Regions from separate parts of the Paenibacillus sp. FSL H8-0332 genome, predicted to be linked through region 2. Evidence: a T-box and tRNA genes for the amino acid it is inferred to sense, from the RefSeq annotation. Region 2 holds a T-box; the other holds one or more tRNA genes.
The links. The T-box of region 2 lies ahead of argS (arginine--tRNA ligase). A T-box ahead of a tRNA ligase gene usually reads a tRNA of that ligase, here a tRNA-Arg.
Positions count from the first base shown of each region.

Region 1: it has a tRNA-Arg gene. The T-box ahead of argS (arginine--tRNA ligase) is inferred to sense a tRNA for this amino acid. The anticodon was not compared.

Region 1 is NZ_CP150145.1:5,546,731-5,550,128, forward strand. Features, by position in the region: gene NST43_RS23900 (LysR family transcriptional regulator) at 1-637, opposite strand, end outside; gene NST43_RS23905 (NAD(P)-dependent oxidoreductase) at 779-1,726, shown strand; tRNA gene NST43_RS23910 (tRNA-Leu) at 1,784-1,862, opposite strand; tRNA gene NST43_RS23915 (tRNA-Arg) at 1,941-2,017, opposite strand; tRNA gene NST43_RS23920 (tRNA-Gly) at 2,024-2,098, opposite strand; tRNA gene NST43_RS23925 (tRNA-Asp) at 2,131-2,208, opposite strand; tRNA gene NST43_RS23930 (tRNA-Met) at 2,214-2,287, opposite strand; tRNA gene NST43_RS23935 (tRNA-Val) at 2,328-2,403, opposite strand; tRNA gene NST43_RS23940 (tRNA-Glu) at 2,478-2,552, opposite strand; rRNA gene rrf (5S ribosomal RNA) at 2,899-3,015, opposite strand; rRNA gene NST43_RS23950 (23S ribosomal RNA) at 3,154-3,398, opposite strand, start outside.
Region 2 is NZ_CP150145.1:5,714,221-5,717,618, reverse strand. Features, by position in the region: gene argS (arginine--tRNA ligase) at 1-1,265, opposite strand, end outside; T-box leader at 1,320-1,541, opposite strand; gene NST43_RS24640 (hypothetical protein) at 1,775-2,080, opposite strand; gene NST43_RS24635 (hypothetical protein) at 2,274-2,633, shown strand; gene NST43_RS24630 (SNF2 helicase associated domain-containing protein) at 2,760-3,398, opposite strand, start outside.

The DNA.
Region 1 (3,398 bases), 170 kb from region 2:
ACGGGCACAGCGGGTCCCACCACTGGTCATGTCTGAATTGAAACTCCCGATTCCAATTGACGAAGACTTCATGCTCTGCCGCCAATTCTTCCATTTCTACTGTATCTCCAGCCTGCCGCCCTGGTGCAGCCAAGCGCAACAGCACCATTTCTTCAGTAAAAAACGGTTGAACAGTAACGCTAGGCGATACGATTTCCCGTACCACAAACGCCACATCCATCTCACGCCGCTCAATACTATCAAAAGCCTCCTGAGTATGCTGCGTACGAATCTGCAGCCGGATGGACGGGGTATGCTGATTTAGCATTCTATATACCGGAGGCAAGACAAAGTGGCTTATACTTTCCGCAGCGCTTATGGCCAGACTTAACTGCGAACCGTTAGCCTTTAAGATTTGTGTCTCCCTCCAGAGCGCCTCCCATCTTTCCGCAATGCTGAAAAGGTTCTCCCCGTTTGGAGTCAGACTGATTTTGGGTGCCCCCTTTCTTCGCTCAACCAACAGGCCGCCCATTTCCTGCTCCAACGTCTTTAACCGGTAGCTTACCGTAGCTTGTGACAGGTGCAGCAGTTCGGCCGCTTTACTGATACTCCCCGTCCGTACGATAGCTAGAAACGCTTCAATCCCAGGAAAATACATCGAATACCACCTCAATATATAGAAAATATTAATATAGTTCTCAAAATATTTGCGTTTTACAACATTATTCGTTATGTCTAAAATTATCATTAACACAGACAAGGGGTCAAATAGTCCAGGTTATGAAAAGGTGGTTTAACCATGAAGATTCTCATCGTTGGTCATTTTAACGAGACCGCACAATCAAAGATTACAAGGTATTTTCCGCAAAACTGGAATGTTGTCATTGTCCCGCCCGGACAAGAAATGCTGCATCATATTGAAGATTGCCAGGTCCTCATCCCTGAGCATATCAAAGTGGACCCTAGCCTGCTTGCTACCGCCCAAAAATTAAAATTGGTACAGACCGGTGCAGGTTATGATAATGTCGATATCCCTGCCTGTACACAGCTCGGCATTTGGGTGGCCAATGCAGCAGGAGTGAATGCACATGCCGTGGCCGAACACGTAATGGCACTAATGCTGTCCTATTATAAAAACATACCGTTTCTTGATCATTTCATGAAATCCAGGATGGATGAACATGACTTAGAGTATACAGGGAGTGAATTAGAGGGCAAAACCATTGGGATTATCGGGCTCGGTGCTATCGGAAAAAAAGTAGCTGCGTTTTGCAGGGTTTTTGATATGACTGTGCTGGCTTCTGCGAGAAAGACAGTGGTACAGGCTGACGATTTGGTGACAATGACGGATCTCGATACTCTTCTAAGTACATCGGATATAGTCAGTGTACATGTACCCTTGACTGAGCAGACCGAGCACCTGATCAACCAAGAAGTGTTCAAAAAAATGAAGAATACCGCCCTTTTTATCAATACAGCCCGCGGGGGGATTGTCAACGAAAGAGACTTGATAGATGCCTTAAAAACTGGGGAACTTTCCGGCGCCTGCCTGGATGTGTATGAATCCGAACCGCTTCCTATAGACAGTGAGCTCCGCACTCTGAGTAATGTGATCCTTACTCCCCATACCGCCGGAATGCCCGATGGCCGGAAATTCCACAAAAAAAGATACGATTTCTTTATAGATAATATAAAACGTGTACAAAACGGGAAAGCGCCTGTGAGCAGGCTCAATCAGTTATTATAGTTACGGTGCAATAAAAAAGGCTTATGACATTGTACAATGTCATAAGCCTTTTTTTAGTACCGGCGAGAGGACTCGAACCTCCACGGTTTCCCACTCGATTTTGAGTCGAGCGCGTCTGCCATTCCGCCACGCCGGCATATTATACGTATATATCCGCTAAGGATAATTAAATTTTAGATAGAGAAGCAATTAAAGTATGTTATGAAGTTAAAAATGGTGCGCCCTGAGAGATTCGAACTCCCGGCCTTTTGATTCGTAGTCAAACGCTCTATCCAGCTGAGCTAAGGGCGCAAAATATGGAGCGGACGACGGGAATCGAACCCGCGACCCTCGCCTTGGCAAGGCGATGCTCTACCGCTGAGCCACGTCCGCACACGGTATGTATTCAAATGCTTTGATAAAAATGGCGGAACCGACGGGATTCGAACCCGCGATCTCCTGCGTGACAGGCAGGCATGTTAGGCCAACTACACCACGGTTCCAAATATTGCGGGGGCAGGATTTGAACCTGCGGCCTTCGGGTTATGAGCCCGACGAGCTACCGGGCTGCTCCACCCCGCGTCAGTTATAAAATATTCTCTTCTGGCTTGCAAAGTCTGCATGGTGGAGGCTGAGGGGTTCGAACCCCCGACCCTCTGCTTGTAAGGCAGATGCTCTCCCAGCTGAGCTAAGCCTCCATCGAAGAAGCAACTTAATGATCATAACACATTTTTACGAGATGTACAACCATTAATTTATCAAACAAAAAAGTTGGTGACTCGTATGGGATTCGAACCCATGTTACCTCCGTGAAAGGGAGGTGTCTTAACCCCTTGACCAACGAGCCAGATGAACGAACAATCTTTCGACAACAAAAGGTATTATATCAAATAAAATAGAATAATACAATAGAAATAGAAATAGAAATATTCTATTATATGTTCAGTATCTACATCAAACGCGAAGAGCTCGCTCTTAAGCCCTCTAAGACATCTCTCTATCTGTTGGGCGGCCCAGGAGTCCTGCCTTCACCACGGCTCCCCAGTCTCCTGTGTAGGGTCTCAGAGGAAGCAGACAAGGTGAAATGACGGACATCTCTTCTTTCACTTCTCAGTCTGCCCACGATCTCTATGAAATACATCAGCAATAGCACAACAAAAAACCACCGTTGATAATCAACAGTGGTCTTAAGTGCTTGGCAACGTCCTACTCTCCCAGGACCCTTCGGTCCAAGTACCATCGGCGCTGGAGGGCTTAACGGTCGTGTTCGGGATGGGTACGTGTGGAACCCCTCCGCTATCGCCACCAAACATGATTTTTGCGCTGCGTTGACATCCGTGAGATCACTCCCGCAAAATATCAATCCTCAGAAAGGACATGCAGCTTAAAATCTTTCAGGAATTTGATTCCTGAAAACTGAATCCGAAATGAATCTGCGTGTTAGAAATTTGGATAAGCCCTCGACCGATTAGTATTGGTCAGCTCCATGCATTGCTGCACTTCCACCTCCAACCTATCTACCTCGTCGTCTTCAAGGGGTCTTACATACTGGGAAATCTCATCTTGAGGGGGGCTTCACGCTTAGATGCTTTCAGCGCTTATCCCGTCCGTACGTAGCTACTCAGCCATGCTCCTGGCGGAACAACTGATGCACCAGCGGTACGTCCATCCCGGTCCTCTCGTACTAAGGACA
Region 2 (3,398 bases):
CCCAGCCCTGCCGCAGAAGCGGGACTCAGCGAGACCACCCCATAGCTGACATGATGCAGCGCGTCTGCCTGCACACCGAATGCCAGTGCCTTGAGCGCCTGCTTGACCATCAGCTGCGGATATTCCTGCCGGTAATCGATGACGTTCACGACCTGGTCCGCCCGTCCAAAAGGAAGAGCCTGTCCGCTCAAGCCGGTCGTCCACAGTCCGCTCTGAAATTCGCTGTAGCTGAAGTCCTTCTCCAGCAGTCCGAACTTCCACAGATGATAGGCAATGTCCTTGGCGGTATAGGTCAGAATTCCGTTCGAGCGCACCAGCACCTTATCCTTCTGATGCTCCTCCTGCGTGTCCGGTGCGGTGTCGTCAGCAGGTTGCTTCAGAATCCAGCAGCCTGCCAGCTTGCCTTCCGTCTCCTGCACGAAAATCTCCGTCTGCGACAGCAGCTCGAATGCCGAGGACCAGAAGCCCTCCTTCAGAATGCTGCTCTCCCACACCAGCAGATCGTAGTCAATGCCGAACCCCCGCATCTCCTCTACATGCTCTTTCACGATCTGCCCGGCGACGAGGTTGCCAATCCAGGCGGTATTGCCATGGCCCTCCTCCAGCGCATGAAGAATCTCGGTCCGCTTCTGCACCATCTCGGGCTGCTGCGCGTACGTTTTGTTAATCTCGGCATAGATGTCCCAGCAATAGTCCCCGAACCGGACATGGGCTCCCGCCAGCGGAACATTCAGCAGACCTGCTACGGTATCTGCCAGCTGATTGCCGAGATCATCCACATAGTTGTGCACCTCAACGGTATGGCCGGTCGCCCGCAGTACTCTCACCAGCGCATCCCCGATACAGGAGTTTCTCAGGTGGCCGATGTGCAGGCTTTTATTCGGGTTGACGGAAGTATGCTCGACAATCACCTTCAACCCCTCAGCACCCTTAGGCAGCGCGAAATTCCCCTTCGCCCGTGCCCAGGCCTCCCAATCCAGATACATATTAATAAACCCCGGCCCGGCCACCTCGGTTCTCAGCACCAGTCCGTGAACAGAGCCCGAAGCTTCGAGCTCGGCAACGATCAGCCCGGCGATAGCCAGTGGAGCTTTGCGCAAGGGGCGGGCGAGCTGCATGGCGATATTGCTGGAATAATCCCCGTGGTCAGCACTCGCCGGCTGCTCCAGGTCAACATTTACTTCTGCGATGGCGGGCACGCCCAGGGTTAACGCGATTGTGTGAACAGACTGCTTCAGACTTTCTTGGATAAGCTCACTTAGCATTGGCATGAATAACAACCTCCTGAATAAAATAACGACAAAAAAAGCCTTCATCTCCTAAGAGACGAGGCTTGTGCGCTCGCGGTACCACTCTCGTTGCTGAGCCTGACGGTTCAACCACCTTACAGGTTAACGGTCCTCGGCCGGGACTTCCTACTCTAAGGTTCAGAAGTCCATCTCACGGGTGCGCTTCATGGTTCTAATCTGTACCGGCTTCCACTTTCCCGGCTCGCTGGGGACTAGATATAAGACCATTACTCTCCCGGTCATCGATTTAATATGGATTTGTATCAGTATAGCGAATTTCTGGAAGAAAGCAAGAGCAGATTAGCGTGCAGCAGGAGTCCTCCGGTTAAGAATTACACATCACCAGGCGCCCCTGTCAGATTCTTGATGTCCGTTGAACCGTAAATCAGCAGCATAATTACAATGACCAGCAGGAGTCCGCCGGCAAATCCTTCTCCGTCAAAACTGTCCACAGCCCCGTCCCTCACTTTCACTTCCGTATGTGTTCAGGTGTTTTCGGCTTTCTTTTTCAAAGCGGTCATGATCTCGTTCAGCGTCAGGCTGCTGTTGTCATCGAGGAAGCTGACCAGCTTATCGACGTTGTCACTGCTTAGCTCGCTTAAGGTTTTATATTTGCCGACCAGACTGACGAACATCGACGCGTCCGTGTACATCTGGATAGAGTCTACTTTCAGCTTGCCGGTCAACAGAAGGGCAGCTACGGCAAATTCAAGCCCTTTTGGCGTTTGGGTTTTGGAGCTGGGCGGCGTTTTTTTGGCGGCGGGCTTCTTTCCTTTTCCTGGAGGGGGCATGGGAGTCCCTTCTTCCGTTCGGCGTTCGTCTGCAGAAAGCGCGGCCCATGGGCAGTCTTTCCTTATTCAAAGGATATGCGTGCCTGCGGTCATTGGTGATTAGGCTCAGGCCTGTGTCCACACCGTTATAGGAAAGTCCGAATATGAATATATCGTACTTTGACACTAGAACTTCAAGGGAGGACGATACAGGATGGCGATTTTATCAACAGGACCGATAGAGAACAATGCCGTTTCGGGAGTCAGACCTACGCAGACGGTGACGGTAAGAATAGTGAAGCGGAGTGCCCCGGGCAGCGCTACTATTAGTATTCAAGGGTATGTGCTGGGCACCACCAGAACGCTGTATGTCAGTGAGGTGATTGAGGTTGCTTCGAATCAAGTGGTAACCCGGGATTTTTTTGCCGATCTGAATGCCTATGAATTTGTGTTCATCACTGGAGAAGTAGACGAAGATGAGCTCGGAATATCCGTGTGGGGCAAGACATCAACCGGCCAGCTGGTGAATGCACACCGTGTAGTGACGCATGAGAAATTAAGCTCAGACGTGTAGAGGGTTAGGGTATTATTCTGGACTTGCCAGTTGTAAAATGAAACAGGGACCTTTCAGAGCTACTCGCTCAGAAGGTCCCTGTTTAGATTTGCTAGAGCAGAGGGGGGCTACACCAGGTTGTTCAACTCAGATGGAGAGGATCTCACGGATATCCTGCTCGCTCAGGCTCGACAACGCCTCCTGCCCCGGCTGGATCACCTCGTCAATCAGGTTTTTCTTTTTCTGCTGCAGCTCGTACATTTTATCCTCCACCGTACCCTGGGCTACCAGGCGGATGACCTGGACGATCTTTTTCTGCCCGATCCGGTGGGCGCGGTCGGCGGCCTGCTGTTCAACCGCAGGGTTCCACCACAGGTCATAGAGAATGACCGTGTCAGCGCCGGTCAGGTTGAGGCCGGTGCCGCCTGCCTTCAGCGAGATCAGGAACAGGTCGCGCTCGCCTTCATTGAAGCGGCTGCACAGCTCAACCCGCTGGGAGGCCGGGGTCTGTCCGTCCAGATAGAAATGCGGAATCCCGAGTAGCGCCAGCTCACGCCCGATCATGCCGAGCATCTGCGTGAACTGCGAGAAGATCAGCATCCGCTTGCCGGAGCTGCGGCATTCGTCGATGATCTCCAGCAGCTGCTCGAATTTGCCGGAGCCCCCGGTATATCCGTCTACGAACAGGGCCGGATGGCAGCACAGCTGGCGCAGCCGGGTCAGTCCGGCCAGCACCTTGATCCGGCCATTGCCGAAGCTGTCGCTGTCCAGATGCTTGAGCGCTTC